DNA from 4 places in the Simplicispira sp. 125 genome. Region 4 is predicted to be linked to each of the others. Evidence: predicted binding sites of a transcription regulator. Region 4 holds the regulator's gene; each other region holds the start of a gene.

Region 1 (5,482 bases), 190 kb from region 4:
GTTTTTGTTTGGGCGGCCTGTGCCGGTGGAGGTGTTCGAGCTGGAGCACTGCCGCCATCCGTCGCCGCATTTCGAGCCCGGGTTTTGAGCGGACTTGGGCATGGCCTTGGGCACAATTCCGGCATGAACAAACAGGTATTGATCGCCGGTGGTGGCATCGGCGGGCTGGCCGCTGCACTGGGTGCCTCGCGGGCGGGTTGGGAGGTGCGTTTGTACGAGCGCGCGGCCGCGTTTGCGGAGGTGGGCGCGGGCGTGCAACTGGGCCCCAACGCCGTGCGGCGCCTGCAGGCCTGGGGTCTGCAAGCACCACTGCAGGCGGTGGCCGCTTTTCCCGATCAACTGCAAGTGCGCAGCGCCCTGGATGGGGGCACGCTGGCGACCTTGCCGCTGGGCGCCGAGATGATTGCGCGCTACGGCGCTGCCTACGCCACCATCCACCGCGCCGACCTGCAGGGCCTGCTGCATGAGGCCGTGCACGACCGTGCGAATGTGCAACTCAACCTCGGCTGTGCCATTGCGCAGTACGGCGAATCAGGGGGGGCCATCCAGGTGCGCCTGGGCCAAGGCAAGGAGATCGAAGGCGATGCCCTGGTAGGCGCCGATGGCTTGTGGAGCCGCATCCGCACCCAGATGCTGGACGACGGGGCGCCGCGTCCCACGGGCCATCTGGCCTACCGCGCCCTGGTACCGCAAGCGGCGTTGCCGCAGCAACTGCGCAGCACACAGGTCACCGCCTGGCTGGGGCCGCGCCTGCATGCCGTGCATTACCCTGTGCGCCGGGGCGAGTTGCTGAACCTGGTGGTGATCGTGCACGGCCCTGCGCCCCACGATCTGGAAAGCTGGGACCACGCCGCCAATGCCACCGACCTCGAAGCCGCTCTGGCCGGCACCTGCGGTGCATTGCAGGACATGGTGCGCGGTGTGGCCGCAACTGGCCACGGCTGGCGCCTGTGGCCCTTGTGCGACCGCGCGCGCCTGGACAGCGCTGCGCAGATGGCGCAAGGCCTGGTGGCACTGCTCGGCGATGCGGCCCACCCCATGCCGCCCTACCTGGCCCAGGGCGCCGGCATGGCGATTGAAGACGCCGCACAGCTACAGCGCGCCTTGGCCATGCACGACATGGACGTACCGCTGCGCCTGCGCCGCTACGCCCTCAACCGCTGGGAGCGCGCAGGGCGCGTGCAGGCGCGATCGCAACGCAACGGGCGCATCTTCCATGCCACCGGCCCCGTGCGCTGGGCACGCGACCTGTCGCTGCGGCTGATGGGCGAACGCCTGCTGGATGTGCCCTGGCTCTACCGGGGCGACGGGTCTAACGCCAGTGCGCTGTAGATTGCTTCATTATTGATAGCTGCTTACGCTTGCTGTGTAAGCGTTTGAGGCTGTTTTTGCTTAAAAATATCTTTCAATGCCGGGGAGCGGGGAGCACCCGGAACGCCACGACCCCTGTCGCCAGCAGGCCCGCAATGGTCAGCATGACGGCCACATACGGGTCGGCGCCGCGCTCTGTGGCCATCGAGGCCGCCACCCCCGTCACCCACTGCATCAAGGCCACGCCCATGAACAAGGCCATGGTGAACACCGCCATCGCCCGCCCCGTCATGGCGGCAGGGTAGGCGCTGCGCACGTCGGCGTATTGCAACACCATGTAGCCCGAGAGCATGCCGACGGCGATGGCGCCGCCCACATCCACCCAGGGCAGGCCCAGCAGCGCCAGTGCCAGAAACAGGCCCGCCAGCACCAGGGTGTAGCCCACCAGCCAGCGGCGGCGGCGCGTGGGGCCGGGGTCCAGTCGGCCAAACAGCGCGGGGGTGAACAGCGACACCAGCGACACCACCAGTGCCACATTGCCGCTTTGCACCAGCGAGAAGCCGTGCCGCTCGATCAGCAGAGGCCCCAGCCACAGCCCGCGCAGCGTGAGGAAGGAGGCATAGGTCACCAGCGCCAGCAGCATGATGCCCGCGGTGTGCGGCAATAAAAACAGCGCGCCAAAGCCCCGTACCGCAGCACCCAGTGATTCGCGCGGAGCGGCGTGCGGTGGTTGTGGGGGTTCGTGCACTTTCCAGAAAAACAGCAGCCAAGCCAGCAGCGCCAGCCCCGCCAGCAGGCCAAAGCCCGTGCGCCACGACCACTGCTGTACCACCCAGGCCAGCGGCGTGCCCGTGAACAGCATGCCCAGCCCGCCCAGTCCCATGGCCATGCCCGAAACGGCAGCAAAGGCATGCGCAGGAAAGTAGCGCGCAATGAACACGGTGCACACCAGAAAGGCGGGTGCGCAGCCCACCCCGATCAGCATCTGGCCCAGCAGCACTGTGCCGTAGCCGGGCGCCAGCGCCGACAGCAGCGAACCCACCACGGTGAGCGGAAACGCCGTCAGCAGCGTGCGCCGCAGGCCATACAGGTCGATCCCGACCCCCATGAAGAGCTGCATGCTGCCGAACGAAAATGCAAAAACCCCTGCAAACAGCCCCAGCGCCTGGGCCGACAGCCCGAACTCCGCCCGCAGCCCCGTGGCAATGATGGCGGTGATGGTGCGAAACGCCTGGCTCAGCGCAAAACCCGTGATCAGCACCAGCAGCACCCCCCAGGCGGCGCGGGACGTGAGGGCAGGCGGGGGTGACAAGGGCGGGGTAGGGGGCACGGGGGTCTCCGTTAGGGTGTGGGGGAGATGCGCTCCTCAGCCCAAGGGTAGCTGCTGCGCCCTGTCCGGGGGTGTCGCCCATGTGGCGCTGTCGCGGCGCATCGTCAGGCGGGCAGGCCAGGTGCGCGGTAAACCAGCACCTTCAGCGCGCGCTCTGCCGACACATCGGCAAACACAGGCGGATTGGCCACGCGCTCTACAAACACCAGGTCGGGCGCCAGTTCCTGCATCTGGTCTTGCAGAAAAGCGCAGTCCAGTTCCGGTGCATTGAGGCACAGCAGGGCGTGACCGCCGGGGGCCAGCAGGTCGGGCAAGCGGCGCAGCAGGCGGGCATAGTCTTTGGTGGCGACAAAGCTGCCCTTCTGGTAACTGGGCGGGTCCATGATGACCAGGTCGTAGGGGCCGCTGCGCGTGATCTTGCCCCAGGTGCTGAAAATGTCATGGGCCAGAAAGCTGGCACCACCGGCCAGGTCGTTGAGCTGGTGGTTCTGCTGCCCGGTGGCGATGGCGCCGCGTCCCATGTCCACGTTCACCACCTGCCGGGCACCCGCCAGCAGCGCGACCACCGAGAAGGCACAGGTGTAGGCAAACAGGTTGAGCACTTTGGGCCCGCGCCGCGCCCCCTGCTGCTGCGCCACATGCTGGTGCACCCAGCGCCGCCCTTCGGCCATGTCGAGAAACAGGCCGTGGTTCTGGCCCCGCAGCACATGCACCCGAAAATGTGCGCCGCGTTCTGTCACCACATGCGGATCGGGCACGCTGCCTGCCATCAGTTGGGTGTCGGTCTGGCCTTCGTGGCGGCACTGGTGCACCCAGTTCAGCGGTTCGCCGGGTGCAAGCTCCTGCCAGCGTGCCGCCAGGGCGGCCCCCGCTGCCGACAGGGCCTCCTCGGTGGCGGGCTGGAAGCTGGTCAGCACCCACACAGGCGGAAATACATCCAGCGTCCAGTGCTCACAGCCGGGGTACAGGCCGCCCCGGCCATGAAAAATGCGCTGGGCATCGGTGGGCATCTCTATCGTGGCGATGGCGTTGAGCAAAGCGTGCATGGGGTGTTGGGAAGAGGCGGGGCAAAGGGAGAAGTGTATGCAGTGGTGCCCAGGGGCGCGGTCTTGATCCAGCGCAAGAACTGATGGCCCGGCCCGATTCCGGGCGGGGAGATCGCTCCGCAAAGGCTGGGCAGCGGTAAACAGGCGGCGTACAATTAATTAATGAGAATTGTTTATATTTAGGAAATCATGGAAGCATTGATGGCGATGGATGCACCGTGCACGGTGGACGAAGTGGGCTGCGAACTGGCCCATTTGCCCCTGCGCACTGACGCCTGGGTTGTCGGCCTGCACATGGAAGCGGCTGCGCAGGATGGCGACCTGTTGCTGCGCCTGCTGGAAATCGGCTTCCTGCCCGGCGAGCGCGTGCGCGTGATGGCGCGTTCCTTTCCCGCGGGTGACCCGCTCGCCGTGCGCGTGGGCCGCAGCACTTTTGCGCTGCGCCGCCGCGAGGCCGCCTTGATCCGCATCAGCACCACGCCCCCGGCCGCCGGAGCTGCATGATGACCGCCACCGCGCCCTTGCGCCTGGCCTTGCTGGGCCATCCCAACAGCGGCAAGACGGCGCTGTTCAACCTGCTGACCGGCAGTCGCCAGAAGGTCGCCAACTACGCCGGCGTGACGGTCGAGCGCAAGGAGGGGCAGCTCACCACGCCCTCGGGGCACCAGGTTCGGGTGCTGGATTTGCCCGGTGCCTACAGTCTCAACGCCCTGAGCGCCGACGAGGCTGTGACGCGCGACGTCATCACCGGCCAGCGCGCCGGTGAGGCGGCTCCCGACCTGCTGGTGTGCGTGGTCGATGCCACCAACTTGCAGCTGGGCCTGCGCATGGTGCTGGAGACCCGCGCCATGGGCCTGCCCATGGTGATGGCGCTGAACATGAGCGATGCGGCGCGCCGCGCCGGTATCGCCATTGACCGTGCCTTGTTGTCGAGCGAGCTGGGCATGCCGGTGGTGGAAACCGTGGGCATCCACCAGGGCGGGGCCAAAGAGCTGCTGCAATGGCTGGATGGCTGGCGCCCCGAGGGCCCCGTGCAGGCGCTGCCCTGGGAGGCGCAAGGCCCCACACAGGTGCTGCGCACCCAACAGGAGGCACGCCGCATCCTGCGCCTTGCGGTGAGCGAGCCTGAGGGCCTGCTGCGCGTGGACGACGCCATTGACCGCGTGGTGCTGCACCCGTTGTGGGGCATGCTCATCTTGGCGGGGACCATGTTTTTGATGTTCCAGGCCGTGTTCAGCTGGGCGGCTGTGCCCATGGACGCCATCACCGGCGCGATGGACGCTCTGGGCCAATGGCTGCAGGCCCACCTGCCCGGCGGCGTGCTGCGCAGCCTGCTGGTGGACGGCATCGTCGCCGGTGTGGGGGGCGTGCTGGTGTTTCTGCCGCAAATTCTGATTTTGTTCTTCTTCATCCTGGCGCTCGAAGACTCGGGCTACCTGCCGCGTGCGGCTTTTCTGCTGGACCGCGTCATGGGCACGGTGGGGCTGTCGGGGCGCTCGTTCATTCCGTTGCTGTCGAGTTTTGCCTGCGCCATCCCGGGCATCATGGCTGCGCGCACCATCACGCATTGGCGTGAGCGGCTGGTCACCATCATGATCGCGCCGCTCATGACCTGCTCGGCGCGCCTGCCGGTGTATGCGCTGCTGATCGCGGCCTTCATCCCCGATCGCACCGTGGGCGGCTTCTTCAACCTGCAGGGGCTGGTGATGTTTGCGCTCTACATGGGCGGCATTCTGGGTGCCATGGTTGTGGCCGCGGTGCTCAAAATCTGGCGCGGCAAGGTGCGGCCTTCGCC
Region 2 (5,482 bases), 200 kb from region 4:
GGCGCTGACTGGCATTCCCGTGCGTGGTGATGTGGCAATGACTGGTGAAATCACGCTGCGCGGTGAAATCACGGCCATCGGGGGCTTGAAGGAGAAGCTGTTGGCCGCCCTGCGTGGAGGCATCAAGACAGTGTTGATCCCCGAAGAAAATGTCAAAGATTTGCAGGAGATTCCGGACAACGTCAAGAGCGGCCTGGAGATCGTGCCGGTGAAGTGGATCGACAAAGTGCTGGACGTGGCGCTGGAGCGCCAGCCCGTGCCTCTGACCGATGCCGAGGTGGCTGCCGCTGCTGCTGTGGTGGCGGTCGCGGCGGCACCGTCAGTGGCCGTGTCGGTGGAATCTGTAAAACATTGATGATTTTTTCTGGCGCCCTTAAAAAATTGCGCTACAATACCTTCACTGCAGACAAACGTTATACAATGTGAGGCTGTAGTAAATGCGGGAATAGCTCAGTTGGTAGAGCGCAACCTTGCCAAGGTTGAGGTCGAGAGTTCGAGACTCTTTTCCCGCTCCAATTTTCAAAAAAGGGAAGCAATTGCTTCCCTTTTTTATAAATTACACGGTTCTCTGGCGCGGTAGCAAAGCGGTTATGCCCCGGATTGCAAATCCGGTTAGTCCGGTTCGACTCCGGACCGCGCCTCCAAAAATATTCCCCAATAAAAAGCCGCTGGCTCTATCGAGAGCGCAGCGGCATTTTTATTGCCGACGCGCGGAACGCGCCGTGCGCCTTCAGAAATCCATGACCAAAGCGACGTGAAAGCTGCGCCCAGGCTGGGTATAGGCATCGTTGGTAGTAGATGCTGCCGTCAGGCCATAGACGTCGGGCCACATCCAGTATTTCTGGTTGGTGAGGTTGTGCACTGCCAGATTTAAGCGCATGTTCTTCTGAAAGCGCCATTGCGCGGACAGGTCGAGCGTTGTTGCCGATGGAATGGTGAACTGCGTGTTGGGTAGCTTGACAGAAGATGCGCTGTCGATGTCCTTGCTTGCTTTGGCTGCATGGTGGCGCATGTCGAGACGCATGCCCCAGGCAGCGGTGTCGTACTTGACGCCCAGGGCCAGCTGCGCCGGGTCAATCGAGTTGATCGGTTTTCCGGTAGCGCGGTTTACGCCGCGCGTTTTCCCGTAAGAGAACGGGGTTGCCCAGCGTCCGCCGGCATAACGTCCCCAATCGTATTGGCCCTTGACTTCGAAGCCGCTGATGCGCGCACGCTCAGTGTTGATGGTCTGAAAAATGCGAGGATCTGCAGCCGTGCCTGTGCCCCGTATAAGCACAGTGTCCATGATGAGGTTCGAATAGTTGCTGGTGAACGCTGCCACATCCAGGCTCAGGCGCTCCATTCGGCCACGTACGCCAACTTCAAATCCCCGGCTCTTCTCAGGCTTGAGGTTGGGGTTGGGGATGATGACGACCTGTTCCGCCATGTTTTCATAGTAGCCATTGACCTGACCCGCGTCAGGGGCACGGAAGCCGGCTGAGTACTGGCCGAACACGCTCCAGATAGGTGTGGCACGGTACAGCGCACCGATTTTCGGTGACAGGGCAGATCCCGAGAGTGACTGGCCGGGCTGTTTCGCAGGTGGGGAGAAACCGGCTTGGCTGGTGACATTGAGATCGAAGTGGTCGAAGCGCAAACCGGGGGTCAAGCTCCAATTTCCATACACCGATTCGTCCTGCAGATACAGCGCGCTCGTGGTCTCACGGGTATCGGGGAATCGCTTGAGAGGAAACACCTCGGGCGGCAGTGGCTCCAGGCCTGTGTACACATTGCTGATGTCGCTGCGCACGTGGTCCAGTCCGTAGGTGATTTTGTGGGCCCAGTCGCCACTGCGCAGTGTTTTGTCGGCCTGTAGACCGGCTTGCCAAGTCTTTTCGCTGTAAGAATTGTCACGTACGCGCAAGGGCAGGGTATTGCGCACGCTGGTACCCAGTTGGCGCGATGCGGCATGCTGCACGGCAATCAACGTCTGGGCGGTGTCGGCCCAAGGCGCGCCCAGGTCGAAGTGGGCATTCCAGGTCAGGCGGTCGCGCTCTAGCGAGCGCGTAGAGTATTCGTCCACGATGGCTCCTGCGATCTGGGCGGGTGTGCCCCGCAGCGGCAAGGGTGCGCGGCTTGAAAGCAGGTTGACATCCGTTTTCTTTTCCACATGTTCCAGCGTGAAGATGTGTCGTTGCCCGGCATGTGGCCGCAGCACGATCTTTCCGAGTAATGCGTTGTCGCGGTCGCGCTGTGGATTGGGCTGGGTGCGGTTGCTGTTGGGCTCGCCATTGCTGCCCATGTTGTCCATGGCGTGGGCGCCGTGCGTGGTGGCGGTCAGCATCCACTGCAGGGTATCGCTGGCTTGACCGGCCACCGTACCAGCCAGCGTGTGACCGTTGTCATCGCCGCTCCAGCCTGCAGACACGCGGCCCCCCAGGGTGCGTGGCGCGCCACCATCTTTGGACGCCAGGAAATCGGTTGGCTCCATCGTGATGAAGTTGACCAGTCCGGCCATGCCGTCGGAGCCATACAGGGCGGACGCCGGGCCACGCACCACTTCAATCCGCTTGAGCAGTTCCAGCGACAGGTATTCGCGGTCGAATGTGGTGGTGCGGAAGGCATAACTGCGCGGCATGCGCACACCATCGACCATCAGTAAAACCCGGTTGCCCCCCAAGCCGCGGATGTTGATGCCCACGTTGCCATCCCGCCCAGCGCTGGCGGTGGTGCCGCCCACCGAAAACCGGGAGGGGGATCGCTTGACCGATGCATTGGGCAAATCCTGCAGGGCTTCCCGCAGGGTACGGTTTTGCTGGTCACCCATCGCACGCGCGTCGATCACATCGAACGACAGCGGTAGATCGTCCGCTGCTTTTTCGTTGCGTGAGCCACTGACCACCACTTCGCCCAGGGTAGCTGGTGCGCTATGGGTTTGCGCGCTGCTCTGTGCTTGGGCCGTGCTCAGGGCCAGGCCGGCAAGCCAAAGCAGTGCGACCAAGCTGCGCAGGGGCGCAGCCTTTTGTCGGCGGTGAAAATTCAATGCGAACATGGAGTTTTGGGAGTGGTCGGCACGTCCGAGTGGCGCCGTTGTTGAATTATTGGGGGTCGTGATTGCATAAAGTTGCAGATCACGTGTGAATTTGCTCTGGATCAATGAATGACCTTATCATCAGTAGGAATAATATAGGAAAGCCCCGCTGGATTAGTCGTCGCAGCCCTCAGCGGGCAGTCCCTTGAAGGGTCTCTCCTTCTGGGCAGCGGCATATAAGGAGTCTTTCCATGACAACCCGCAAGCTGGCGCAACTCACGGCCCTGGCACTTTCCACGCTGGCACTGGCTGCCACGGCCCAAGGCACGAATAAGCCGGGCATGTCTGCCCCTGAGGTGAATTACCAGGCAGGTTCGTCGCCATTGGGTGACGTGCCCATGTACCAGAGTTCGAACCCCAAGGCGCCGAAGATGACGCAGGCCGAGTTTGATCGGGCCCGTCAAATCTATTTCGAGCGCTGCGCTGGTTGCCACGGCGTGTTGCGCAAAGGTGCTACCGGCAAACCCCTGACACCCGATATCACGCTGGAAAAGGGCACGGATTACCTCAAGGTTTTCATTGCCTACGGCTCACCCGCTGGTATGCCTAACTGGCAAACCTCCGGTGAAATGACCGAAGCCGATGTGGATCTGATGGCTCGCTACGTGCAGCAAGATCCCCCTGTCCCGCCGGAATTCGGTATGGCAGACATGAAGAAGACGTGGAAGGTTGTGATTCCTCCGGACCAGCGTCCGAAGAAGAAGATGAACAACTACAACATCAGCAACATCTTCTCGACCACGCTGCGCGATGCGGGTGAGATTGCGCTGATTGACGGCGACACCAAGGAAATCATCAGCGTTCTGAAGACTGGCTATGCCGTGCACATCTCGCGCATGTCGGCCTCGGGCCGCTACTTGTTCGTGATTGGCCGCGACGCCAAGGTGAACATGATTGACATGTGGATGGAAAAGCCCGACACCGTGGCTGAAATCCGCACGGGCCTTGAAGCGCGTTCGGTCGAGAGCAGCAAGTTCAAGGGCTTTGAAGACAAGTACGCGATTGCCGGAACCTATTGGCCGCCCCAATTCGTCATCATGGATGGCGACACGCTGGAGCCCCTCAAGATCGTCTCGACCCGCGGCAACGTGGTGGGCACGCAGGAATACCACCCCGAGCCCCGTGTGGCCTCCATCGTGGGCAGCCACTTCAAGCCTGAGTTTGTCGTGAACGTCAAGGAGACCGGCAAGACGCTGATGGTGGATTACTCCGACCTGAAGGCACTGAAGATGACCGAAATCGGTTCGGCTCCTTTCCTGCATGATGGCGGTTTGGATTCCACCAAGCGTTACTTCATGGTGGCGGCCAATAACAGCAACAAGATTTCGGTTTTTGACCTGAAAGAAGACAAGCTGGCGGCCATCGTCGATGTGGGCAAGATTCCCCATCCCGGCCGCGGCGCGAACTTCACGCACCCGAAATTTGGTCCTGTTTGGGCTACGGGCCACTTGGGTGACGAAACGATCTCTTTGATCGGCACCGATCCCAAGAAGAACAAGCAGTACGCTTTCAAGGAAGTGGCCAAGCTGACAGGCCCTGGCGGTGGCGCTCTGTTTATCAAGAGCCACCCCAAGTCCAACCACCTGTATTCGGATGCGCCTCTGAATCCTGATCCGAAGATTTCCCAGTCGGTGGTGGTGTACGACATCAAGAACCTGGAAAAGGGCTATGTCACGCTGCCGATCGCCGAGTGGGCAGACATCAAGGACGACGGTGCCAAGCGCGTCGTGCAGCCTGAGTTCAACAAGGCCGGCGACGAAGTCTGGTTCTCGGTGTGGAGTGCCAAGAACAAGATCAGCGCAATGGTGATCGTGGACGACAAGACGCTCAAGCTGAAGAAGGTGATCAAGGATCCACGTCTGATTACGCCTACCGGCCACTTCAACGTGCACAACACGCAGCACGACGTGTATTGATCGTGCAAATGCGCGCGCAGGCCTCTGGGCCTGTATCGTGCAACGAGGCCACCGATCCCTGAGGATTTGGTGGCCTTTTTTGTTTATGGGGTGGAAGTTGCCTCGGGCGCTGCCAGTTGCGCCAGAACGCCCAACATTTCCTGCGCCCAGGCGATGGAGCCTTGCTCGTACAGAATGCCCTTTTTCAGGATCATGTGCTGGATTTGTGCGTGGCGGGAAAGCGTGCGGCCGACTGGAAAATCGCGCATTTCAATGGTTTGGTAGTGCGCCAGCTTTTCGCGGTGGAGTTGCAGGTGGCGCGCCAGTTCCGGGCGCAGGTCTATTTCCGACAACACAGCGTCTGCGCGCAGCTTGACCATGAATTCATCGCGCAGGTCCATGGGTGCCGAGGGCTGCTCCGCCCAGCGTGCCAGCTCCTCACGACCCGCCACCAGGACCCGATATTCCTTCTTTCGCGTTTTGCCTGCATCGGCTGGGATGCTGCTGGCGATCCAGC
Region 3 (5,482 bases), 110 kb from region 4:
CGCCATACGGATGGACTCGCGGCGCAGCGCGCTCAGGTCGTGCCGCAAATCGGGGCGCAACTGTTCCATGCGGTTGCGAATGGCGCGCAGCGCCCCGGGCATGGCATACAGCGCATGGGTGGCGGGCGCATGCTCGGCCAACCAGGATTGCAGGACCGACTCGGCACGCGCGATCGTGGGCCAGATGGGCCACAAGGTATCGTCCAGATCCAGCGTAATGGCACGGATGCGGGAGAGATCGAGGGGGTTACAAGACATGGTGAAACAAGTGGCAGAGCGTTCAAACAAGAATACCCCACGGCACAAGCCCTTGCAGGGCGCAGGATGCCGCACAGTCGGCCCATCGCAATGGCTGGCCCTTGACACTCGACAAGAAAAACACCGATCGTTACCTCGATAATTTCACCGTGACGTTCCGCGCCCCTCGCTCCCGCAAACTACCGCTGTCCATGGTTTTGTCCATGGTGGCGCTGTTTGCCCAGCTCTGGATGGGGCAGGTCAGCGCCGGGCACATGGCGCAAATGCTCTCCGAGCAGTTCATGCTGGGCGACGTCTGCAGCGCGCAAACCATGGCCGGTGAGTTGCCCGGCAGCCTCCCCTCAGACCACACCATGGGCGGCACCCTGGGCTGCCCGGTGTGCAGCGTGGCCGCCGCCAGTTTCACGGCGGGTAGCAACCCGGTCGTGCAAGAGCCACCGCCCCTGCTGGCGAATTACGGCTCCCGTTTCACATCCGCGACCCCTCGGGCGCTGCGGCACAGCAATGTGCGACCGCCAGCGCAGGCCCCTCCGGCGGCCTGAACTGCTGTCTTACTCACTTGGTTTGCCCGCGGCCCTCCAGCCGCGGGCATAGCCGCCTGGGCCTGGGCCCACCCCCTCTTTTTGCTCCATTGCCATGACCTCCCACATCTGTACCCGCGCCCACCACGGCCGTGCGCCCACCCTGTCCCTGCGCCCCCTGTGCGCCTTGCTCGCTGCCCTGCCCTTCGCCGCCCTGGCACAAGATGCCGCACTGCAAACCATTACCGTCAAGGCACCCAAGGCCGCCGTACAGCCCGTGGGCGCCGCTGCGGCCGATGCCGAGGCCCTGCAGTCGGGCCGGGCCTCCAGCAGCGACACCGCCAGCCTGCTGCGCAACCTGCCCGGTGTGAGCCTGTTTGGCGCCGGTGGCGTCTCCAGCCTGCCCAGCGTGCACGGTCTGTCCGACGACCGCCTGCGCATCCAGGTGGATGGCATGGACCTGGTCTCGTCCTGCGGCAACCACATGAACCCGCCCCTGTCGTACATCGACCCCACGCGCGTGGGCAGCGTGCGCCTGTTTGCCGGCGTCACCCCGGTGAGCGTCGGCGGCGACAGCATTGGCGCCACCATCCAGGTTGACTCCCCCGCCCCCGAATTTGCCGCGCCCGGCCAGGGCCGTCTGCTCAAGGGACAAGCGGGCACCTTCTACCGCAGCAACGGCAACGGCATGGGCGCCAACCTCTCGGCCACCTACGCCACCGAACAAATGAGCCTGCGCTACGACGGCTCCACCGCCCAATCCGACAACTACAAGGCCGCGCGCGACTTCAAGGCGGCAGGCCCCGCCGCCAGCAACAAGCCCACGCAGTGGCTGGGCGGTGACGAGGTGGGATCGTCGAGCTACAAGACCCGCAACCATTCGCTGGCCTATGCACTGCGCAGCGACGAACACCTGGTCGAGATGCGCCTGGGCCTGCAGGACATCCCCTACCAGAACTACCCCAACCAGCGCATGGACATGACCGGCAACGACAGCCACCAGTTCAACCTGCGCTACCAGGGCCAATACGCCTGGGGCCAGCTCCAGGCACGGGCTTACCACGAGAAAACCCGCCACAGCATGAACTTTGGCGAGGACAAGCAATTTTGGTACGGCCCCGCCGGCAACGTACCCGGCATGCCCATGGACACCGAAGGCAAGACCACGGGCCTGCAGGTCAAGGGCGACATCGCCCTGTCGACGCGTGACACCCTGCGCGTGGGCGCCGAGCTGCAAAACTACCGCCTGGACGACTGGTGGCTGCCGTCCGGCGGCGGCATGGCGCCCAACACGTTCTGGAACATCCGCGAGGGCCAGCGCGACCGCGCGGATGTGTATGGCGAATGGGAAGCCCGCTGGACCCCGCAATGGCTCTCGCAAATCGGCCTGCGCAGCAGCCATGTGCGCAGCAACAGCGGCGCCGTGCAGGGCTACAACGCCAACTACAACATGGAGGCCAACGCCTTCAACGCCCGCGACCGCAAGCGCAGCGACAGCAACGTCGATATGACCGCCCTGGCGCGCTACACCCCCAGCGCCAACGCCAGTTACGAGTTCGGCTTTGCGCACAAGACACGCTCGCCCAACCTGTACGAGCGCTACACCTGGTCCACCGGCGGCATGGCCATGCGCATGATCAACCTGGCAGGCGATGGCAATGGCTATGTGGGCAACATGGACCTCAAGCCTGAGACCGCCAACACCCTGAGCGCCACCGCCGACTGGCACGACGCCACGGGCGAGCAGTGGGGTGTGAGGTTCACCCCCTACCTGACCTATGTGAACAACTACATCGACGCGCGGCGCTGCAGCGGCAGCGGGGCCATGTCGGCATGCACACCCGCCAACCAGACGGCCACGACCGGTTTTGTCTACCTGCAGTTTGCCAACCAGGACGCACGCCTGCACGGTTTTGACCTCTCGGGCTTTACCGACCTGGGCCGCACGGCAAACTGGGGCCAGTTCGCACTGAGCGGCGTGGTCAGCTATGTGCACGGCACCAACCGCACCACCGGCGACAAGCTCTACGGCACCATGCCGCTCAATGCGCGCGCTGCCCTCAGCCAGCGCCTGGGCGCCTGGACGGGGACCGCCGAACTGGTCATGGTCACCGCCAAGACCCGCGTCTCCGCCGTGCGCAACGAGCTGCCCACGGCCGGATACGGCCTGGTCAACCTGCGCGGCAGCTACGAATGGAAGCAGGTGCGCCTGGACTTCGGCATCGACAACCTGTTCGACCGCTTCTACAACCACCCCCAGGGCGGCGCCTATGTGGGCCAGGGCCAAACCATGGCAGGCACCGCCGTGCCATGGGGCGTGCGTGTGCCCGGCATGGGCCGTTCGTTCAACGTGGGCGTGACCGTGAAGTTCTAACGCACCAAGGGCCAAGGCGGCGGGGCCCTTGACCGCCGCCAAGTTACTCCAATATTCATAGCACCTCGCGCTTGCCAATCAAGCGCCAGGTGCTTTTTTTATGTTGAAAGACCATCACAGCCCTCCATGGAATTGCGTCGCTTCGACAAAGGTCAACTACCTGGCCAGGGTGCTATGCCGCTGCACCGATACAGGACATGCCAAACCCGGCAAAGCCATGGCCATCATCTCGGTACCTCTGGAGAAAACCGTGCTCTCGCACGAGAACAGGGCCTTGGTGCGCAGGCCGTTTTACACCCCGTAAACTGGTACGCTAGACACAAGCCCTGTGCGCGCTGCCCCCGCCCCGCCAGCACCCGCAGAACGATAGCGACACCATCGATCAAGGAATTCCCATGAGCAAGGAACTGACCCCCTCCCAGCACGAAGAAATCAAGGCATTGCTGCTGGCGCGCCGCAACGAACTCCAGGGGCAGATGCTGCAAAACCGCGAAAACCTCGCGCCTCCGACGTCCGATGAAGGCGGCATGGTGCAGCGCAATGTGGCACGCGAAGTGGACCAGGCCCTCACCGACATCGATGCAGGCGACCTGGCGCGTATCGACCGCGCCCTCGAAGCCCTGGCCGACGGCAGTTATGGCCATTGCGGTGAATGCGGCTGCGCCATCCCATTCGAGCGCCTGAAGATCGAACCCCAGACGCAGCACTGCGTGGCCTGCAAGTCCCGCTGGGAAAAATCGGCAGGGCAGGCCGGCACGCACCACTGAACGCATTGATCCCCGCATGGCCTGCACGCCCCGCAGGCCATGCCGTGTGCGCGAGAATGCGGCATGCCTTTTCAAACCGAACCCGCCTACACCCACGGGCAAGCCACCCGCACCGCCATCTTGCTGTGCAACCTGGGCACACCCGATGCGCCCACCGCACCCGCGCTGCGCCGCTACCTGGGGCAGTTTCTGTCGGACCAGCGCGTGGTCGAGATTCCCAAGGCCGTGTGGTGGCTCATTCTGCACGGCATCATCCTGCGCACCCGCCCTGCCAAATCGGCCGCCAAGTACGCCAGCATCTGGACGCCCGAGGGCTCTCCCCTGGCCGTGTGGACAGAAAAGCAGGCCAAGCTGCTGCGCGGCTGGCTGGGCGAGGCGGGCTACAACGTGCTGGTACGCCCCGCCATGCGCTACGGCAACCCATCCATCGCCAGCCAGCTCGACGCCCTCAAGGCTGCAGGAGCAACGCGCATCCTGATCCTGCCGCTGTACCCGCAGTACTCGGGCACCACCACGGCCAGCGTGTTTGACGCCGTGTATGCCTGGGCGGGGCGCCAGCGCCATGTGCCTGAGCTGCGCTTCGTCAACCGCTACCACGACGATCCCGGCTACATCGACGCCCTGGCCCGCCGCATCGAGGCACACTGGCGCACGCACGGCCAGCCCGATCAATTGGTGATGAGCTTTCACGGTGTGCCAGAACGCACCCTGCACCTGGGCGACCCTTACCACTGCGAAAGCCACAAGACGGCCCGCCTGCTGGCCGAGCGCCTGGGCCTGCGCAAAGGCCGCTACCAGCTCACCTTTCAATCACGCTTTGGCAAGGCCAAGTGGCTCGAACCCTATACCGAGCCCACGCTCATCAAAATGGCCCAGTCGGGCGTGGGCCGGGTCGATGTGGTGTGCCCGGGCTTTACCGGCGACTGCCTGGAAACCCTGGAAGAAATTGCCCAGGAAGCACGCGAAGCCTTCCTGCACGCAGGCGGCAAAGAGTTCCACTACATCCCCTGCCTGAACGATAGCCCGGAATGGATTACGGCCCTGAGCCGCATTGCGCAGCAGCACCTTGCGGGCTGGCCCGTGCAGGTGGACAGCGACCGCACCCTGGCCGACGCCCGCGCCCATGCGCTCGACGGTGGCGCACCCTCCTGAACGAAAACTCTATTTTTGATAGCTTCCAGCGCTTACCCAGTAAGCGTTAGAGCCTAAAAACATACAAATATTTTTGCCTATGCCTGCCACCCTGCTTGTCCCCGCCCAGTTGCGCCTGACCATCGCTCCCACCAGCCTGGGCTTTGCCAGTACCGCCGAACTGCAGGGCCTGTCCTTGCCCTGGATCGGCCAGGAGCGTGCCGAGGCCGCCGCGCGCTTTGGGCTGGGCATGGAGCAGCCGGACTACAACCTGTTCGTGCTGGGCGAGGTCGGCAGCGGCCGCACATCGTTGCTGCACCAGGCCATGCAGCAGGCAGCGGCGCTGCGCACGGTCCCCCCGGACCTGTGCTACCTGCACAACTTTGACGCCCCCGAGCGCCCGCGCGCCCTGCGCCTGCCTGCGGGACAGG
Region 4 (5,482 bases):
CGAGGCCAAGGAAGCCAACATGGGGTTTAGATGATGCGGGAAAACCGCGCTCTGTTCTTGTCGGCTTGCAGATACCGGTCAAACACCATGGCAATGCCCCGCACAAAGTACCAACCCATTGCCGTCACTTCGATGCCCTCAGGACCCAGGACAACAAGGCCTTGCCCCTCCATCTCCTTCAACTGCTCCAACTCGGTGGCAAAGTAAGTGCGAAAGTCAATCAGCCAGGATTGCTCCATGGGTTCAAAAAGCAATTCTCCCTGGCACATCAAAGCCATGATGACGGCACGGCGCACCAGGTCGTCGCGCGTCAGCGCCAGGCCGCGTACCACCGGCAGGTGGCCCTGGTTGAGCCGATCGTAATAGTCGTCCAGGGTTTTGGCGTTCTGGCTATAGGTAGCGCCCACGCGGCCAATTGCAGAAACCCCCAGGGCAATCAGGTCGCAGTCGGGCTGCGTGCTGTAACCCTGGAAGTTGCGGTGCAGACGCCCCTGGCGCTTGGCGATGGCCAGCGCATCGTCCGGCAGTGCGAAATGGTCCATGCCCACATAAACATAGCCCGCTGCGCTGAATGCCTCCAGCGAACGCGACAGCATCGACACCTTGGCCGATGCCATGGGCAGGTCTGCCCACACAATGCGCCGTTGCGGCTTGAAGCGCTCGGGCAAATGGGCGTAGGCATACAGCGCAATGCGGTCGGGGCGCAACTCGGCTACCTGCGCCAGCGTGCGGTCGAATGAATCAGGGGTTTGCTTGGGCAAGCCGTAAATCAGGTCGACGTTGATGGAATCAAAGCCAATGGAGCGCGCCGACTCGACCAGGGAAAAAACCTGCTCCTTGGGCTGGATGCGGTGCACGGCTTTCTGCACTTCAGGGTCGAAATCCTGCACACCGAAGCTCAGGCGGTTGAATCCCAGTTCGTGCAGCAGGGCCAGCCGATCTGCATCCACGGTACGGGGGTCGACCTCGATCGAATACTCACCGCCGGGCACCAAAGTGAAATGGTTGCGCAGCATGCCCATGAGGTCACGCAGCCCCTCATCGGAGAGAAAGGTGGGCGTGCCGCCACCCAAGTGGATCTGGCTGACCACCTGGCCCACGCCGCAGTGCGCCGTGTGTAACTCAATCTCGCGGTTCAAATAGCGCAGATACACATCAGCACGATCATGGTGCTTGGTAATGATCTTGTTGCAGGCGCAGTAATAGCACAGCGACTCGCAAAACGGGATGTGAACGTACACCGACAAGGGCAAGGCCTTGCCCACGGCGCTTTGCCTGCGCTGCTGCAGGGCCAGCACGTATTCGTCCTCACCGAAGGCATCAACAAAGCGGTCAGCGGTGGGGTACGAGGTGTAACGGGGTCCCGATACATCAAACCGGGTGAGCAATTCAGGGGTTACAACAGTCATTTAGGTTCCTAGCTGGCTTTTCTAATGTGCCCCAGATTAGCGGCTCGAATCTTGATTTTGGTCAAGCACCTGTTGGAGCTACTGGCTCTGTTCTGGCAAAAATGCAGAATGGGTGATAATTTGACTTATGTCAGCCCCAACCCGCATCTCCATCGTCCCCGCATCCCATGCCGACGAGTCGTCGGGCGCTCTGTCTGAAACCGGACAGGTACCCGTTCACATGACACCCCAGGCGTTCAAGGTTGCGTGTTCGAACTGCAATTTGCGTGAATTGTGCATGCCGGTGGGTCTGAACGACGAACAACTCAAGCGCATTGACGATGTCGTGGCGGTACGGCGAAAGATCAAGCGTGGCACCACGCTGTTCCGCAATGGCGAACAGTTCACCTCGCTGTTTGCCATCCGCACAGGCTTCTTCAAGACCTGCGTAGCGACCGAGGACGGGCGCGACCAGGTCACAGGCTTTCAAATGGCCGGCGAGATCATCGGCCTGGACGGCATCGTCAACGACCACCATACCTGCGATGCAGTGGCCCTCGAAGACGCCGAAGTCTGCGTCATGCCCTTCGACCGCATTGAAGAACTGTCGCGCGAAGTCAACGCCCTGCAGCACCACGTGCACAAAATCATGAGCCGCGAGATCGTGCGTGAGCACGGCGTCATGTTGCTGCTGGGCAGCATGCGCGCTGAAGAGCGATTGGCCGCCTTTTTGCTCAACCTGGTGCAGCGCCTGCATGCACGCGGGTTCTCGCAGTCAGAGTTGGTGCTGCGCATGACGCGCGAAGAAATCGGCAGCTACCTGGGCCTGAAACTTGAGACCGTGAGCCGCACTTTCTCAAAATTTGTGGAAGAAGGCATTGTCGAGGTCAAGCAGCGCCATGTGCGTATTTTGAGCCCCGATGCCCTCAAACGCATCGTCAATAGCCAGCAAGCCTGTCACTAGCGCGCCCACAAAAGCGCCGCCATCGCAATGCTGCAACATGGCGAAGCAAAAAAACCCTGAACCCGCTTGGAAAGCCGATTTTTTACCAGTAGCATTCCGTATGCCAGTGGAAAAGCAGGTTTTCGCTGGTGCATTGACCCATCCCAACAAGGAAATTCCCAACATGGCAACTGCAAAAAAAGCCCCGGCCACACCAGCCGCTGCTGCCAAGACCGCTGCTCCCGCCAAGAAGCGCACCCCTAACGCCGCGTTCATGAAAGCCCTGACGCCCAGCCCCGCCCTGGCGGCTGTCGTGGGTGCAGCACCGCTGCCACGCACCGAGGTCATCAGCAAGCTGTGGGTCTACATCAAGGCCAACAACCTGCAGGACGCCGCCAACAAACGCATGATCAATGCCGATGCCAAGCTCAAGGAAATCTTTGGCAAACCCCAGGTGTCCATGTTCGAAATGGCCGGCCTGATTGGCAAGCACGTGAAATAACGAGCGACTGCGCTCCCCAAAGCCGGCTTTGCCGGCTTTTTTTCGTCTGTTTGATCTGATCCTGTGGCGAAAATACATCAACACGAATGATAATGACTATCGTTTGATTTAACATCCTTGTGCGCGATACCCGCACAGCCACGCCTTTGCCAGCCACTGCCTAGCGCTCCACCTTGGCGACACCTTCTGCGGTGTCCATTGCATTTCCAACCAACGGAGGCCACTTTGGCAAAGAAACCCACGCAGCAGCGTTCCGCAACGCTTTTGCACAACGCATATTCCCCTGCTGCTGAAAAGGCCCTGATTCCGCTGGGCGCACTGATGCTCGCAGCGTCCATGAGCAGTTGGGCCCAAACCACCGATAACGCGGCCACCCTGTCCACGGTGACCGTGAAAGACACGGCGGAGATCCAGAGCAAGGACACCGTGCGGGTGAAGAAAACTACCGTGGGCAAGGGAAATCAGGACATCCGCGACATCCCGCAATCGGTCACCGTATTCACCGAAAAGTTGATGAACGACCGCAACCAGGATGACTTCCGCGAAGTGCTGCGCACCACGGCGGGCGTGACCTTCCAGTCCGGCGAAACGGGTGAAGAAGACGTGCGCCTGCGCGGGTTCTCGCTCGGCCAGGCGGGGGACATCTACACCGATGGCATGAAGGATGCTCCACTGTACGAACGCGACACCTTCAACCTCGACCGCGTCGAAGTGCTCAAGGGCTCGGCCTCCATGTTGTTTGGCAAGGGCTCGACCGGCGGCGTGGTCAACCAGGTCAACAAGGCGCCTTTGCTGATCGACCAGCACGAAGTCTCGTACACCCTGGGCACCGGCAAGGAAAACCGCCTCACCGGTGACTTCAACTTCAAGACCGGCGAGAACGCCGCACTGCGCCTCAACGCCCTGGTACACGACTCCGACAACGACGGTGCCAAGCAGGACAAGCGCGGCATAGCGCCGACGTTTGCCTGGGGGATCGGCACGCGCGATGAGTTTTCTATCGGCCTGTACGCCTTGGATGTCAAAGGCCGCCCCAGCTACAACAGCCCGTGGATCAACGACAACGGCAAGATCGTGCCCACACTTCCGGCAAAAAACTACTACGGCCTGGCCAGCGACCACCTCAACACCTCGTCGCAGTACGTCACGCTGGGCCACATTCACCGCTTTGGCGACGGTGGCGAGCTGCAGACGCGCCTGCGCCACGGCAAGTATGAGCGCGACCTGCTGGCCAGCGTAATCCGCTTTGGCACGCCCATCACCGCTCTCGACCAGATCAACGCCAGCACGCCGCTGACGCGCACCTCCAAAGGCCGCATCGGCGACAGCACGATGACGCAGCTGCAAAGCGACTACACCCACTCGTTCAATTGGGGTGGCAAGAAGCACGACATCCTGGCCGGCGTGGATTACTACCACGACGACGCCAACCGCAACTCGAGCTATGCCAACGCAGCGGGCAATTCGTCGGCCACCAACGGCCTGGGCACGACCGTGGGCACGCCCAACAACGGAGCCTGGGCACCCGATATGCGCGCTCCGGTGGCCTATAACACCTTCAAGGCACAGAATATTGGCCTGTACCTGCAAGACACGATGTCGCTGAACTCGACCATCAAGCTGGTCGGCGGCCTGCGCTACGACCAGTTCAAGGCCTCGTACCGCAACGCGAACGGCTCTTTGAGCGATGAAACCTCGGACGGCTTGTGGAGCCCCCGTGTGGGCGTGCTGTTCCAACCCGATGAACTGGCGTCTTACTACGTGTCGTACGGCTCCTCGTTCAACACCTCGGCCGACACCTACCAATTCGGCAGTGTGAACGCCAATACCGGTTCACTGGCCGACACACCGCCCGAAAAAAGCCGCAACTTTGAGATCGGCGGCAAGTGGGAACTGTTCGAGCGCCGCGCCCTGCTGGGCGTGGCCGCTTTCTACAGCGAAAAATTCAACGAGCGCAACACCGACCCCGACAACCCTGGTTACCTGCTCTCGGGCAAGCGCCACGCCACCGGCATGGAGTTCAACCTGGCGGGTCGCATTTCGCCGAAGTGGGAGATCTTCTGGAACCACACCTGGATTCCCAGCGCAAAAATCGACAAAAGCACTACGGTGCTCGCCGCCAACGGCGGTGGCGCACAGGTGCAGGGCGATCGCCCGGGCCTGACGCCCAAGCACAGCGGCAGCCTCTGGAGCACCTACGCGGTGACGCCCAAAGTGCGCGTAGGCGGCGGCCTGACCTACCGTGGCGCACAAAACCCCGAAGGCTCGCGCGCCATGGAGGCCAGCAGCTTTGTCACGGCCGATGCGATGGTCGAATACAGCTTTGATGACAAAACCTCCCTCAAGCTGAACGTCCAGAACCTGACCAACAAGCTCTATGCCGATGCGCTGTACCGCGGCTTCTACGCCCCTGGCGCCCCGCGCTCGGTGCAACTGGTGCTCAAGACGCGCTTCTAAGTCCCTGCCTGCCTGCTGCATCCACCATGTTCCTGCATCTCAAAAACATTCTCACCCCCCAAGAGGTCGCCACTGCCCGCAGCCTGCTCGGCGACGATGCTCCTTGGGTGGATGGACGCAGCAGCGCAGGGGCGCAGGCCCTGGCGCACAAGCGCAACGAGCAACTCGCGCAGGACAGCACCCAGACGCAGC

Evidence for each region. The regulator FNR, encoded in region 4, switches genes on or off when oxygen is low (the NO sensors DNR and NnrR bind a similar motif). The targets are predictions, from matches to a motif close to TTGATNNNNATCAA.
Region 1: a site for FNR is predicted at 3,751-3,764, ahead of C8D04_RS00715 (FeoA family protein). Genes of this name have one in related genera too.
Region 2: a site for FNR is predicted at 3,123-3,136, ahead of C8D04_RS02565 (nitrite reductase). Genes of this name have one in related genera too.
Region 3: a site for FNR is predicted at 3,296-3,309, ahead of C8D04_RS01095 (TraR/DksA family transcriptional regulator). Genes of this name have one in related genera too.

What each region holds. Positions count from the first base shown of each region.
Region 1 covers NZ_QEKM01000001.1:153,449-158,930, forward strand. Annotated here, with positions in the region: gene C8D04_RS00695 (EAL domain-containing protein) at 1-88, shown strand, start outside; gene C8D04_RS00700 (FAD-dependent monooxygenase) at 124-1,332, shown strand; gene C8D04_RS00705 (MFS transporter) at 1,406-2,641, opposite strand; gene C8D04_RS00710 (class I SAM-dependent methyltransferase) at 2,746-3,687, opposite strand; gene C8D04_RS00715 (FeoA family protein) at 3,877-4,191, shown strand; gene feoB (ferrous iron transport protein B) at 4,191-5,482, shown strand, end outside.
Region 2 covers NZ_QEKM01000001.1:544,524-550,005, forward strand. Annotated here, with positions in the region: gene lon (endopeptidase La) at 1-355, shown strand, start outside; tRNA gene C8D04_RS02550 (tRNA-Gly) at 440-515, shown strand; tRNA gene C8D04_RS02555 (tRNA-Cys) at 571-644, shown strand; gene C8D04_RS02560 (TonB-dependent hemoglobin/transferrin/lactoferrin family receptor) at 731-3,031, opposite strand; gene C8D04_RS02565 (nitrite reductase) at 3,262-4,986, shown strand; gene C8D04_RS02570 (PadR family transcriptional regulator) at 5,070-5,482, opposite strand, start outside.
Region 3 covers NZ_QEKM01000001.1:234,266-239,747, reverse strand. Annotated here, with positions in the region: gene C8D04_RS01110 (HAD family hydrolase) at 1-258, opposite strand, end outside; gene C8D04_RS01105 (DUF2946 family protein) at 360-800, shown strand; gene C8D04_RS01100 (TonB-dependent receptor) at 895-3,153, shown strand; gene C8D04_RS01095 (TraR/DksA family transcriptional regulator) at 3,549-3,920, shown strand; gene hemH (ferrochelatase) at 3,984-5,072, shown strand; gene C8D04_RS01085 (ATP-binding protein) at 5,152-5,482, shown strand, end outside.
Region 4 covers NZ_QEKM01000001.1:340,257-345,738, reverse strand. Annotated here, with positions in the region: gene C8D04_RS01655 (sulfite exporter TauE/SafE family protein) at 1-21, opposite strand, end outside; gene hemN (oxygen-independent coproporphyrinogen III oxidase) at 27-1,409, opposite strand; gene fnr (fumarate/nitrate reduction transcriptional regulator Fnr) at 1,630-2,352, shown strand; gene C8D04_RS19170 (SWIB/MDM2 domain-containing protein) at 2,516-2,833, shown strand; gene C8D04_RS01635 (TonB-dependent siderophore receptor) at 3,170-5,290, shown strand; gene C8D04_RS01630 (Fe2+-dependent dioxygenase) at 5,317-5,482, shown strand, end outside.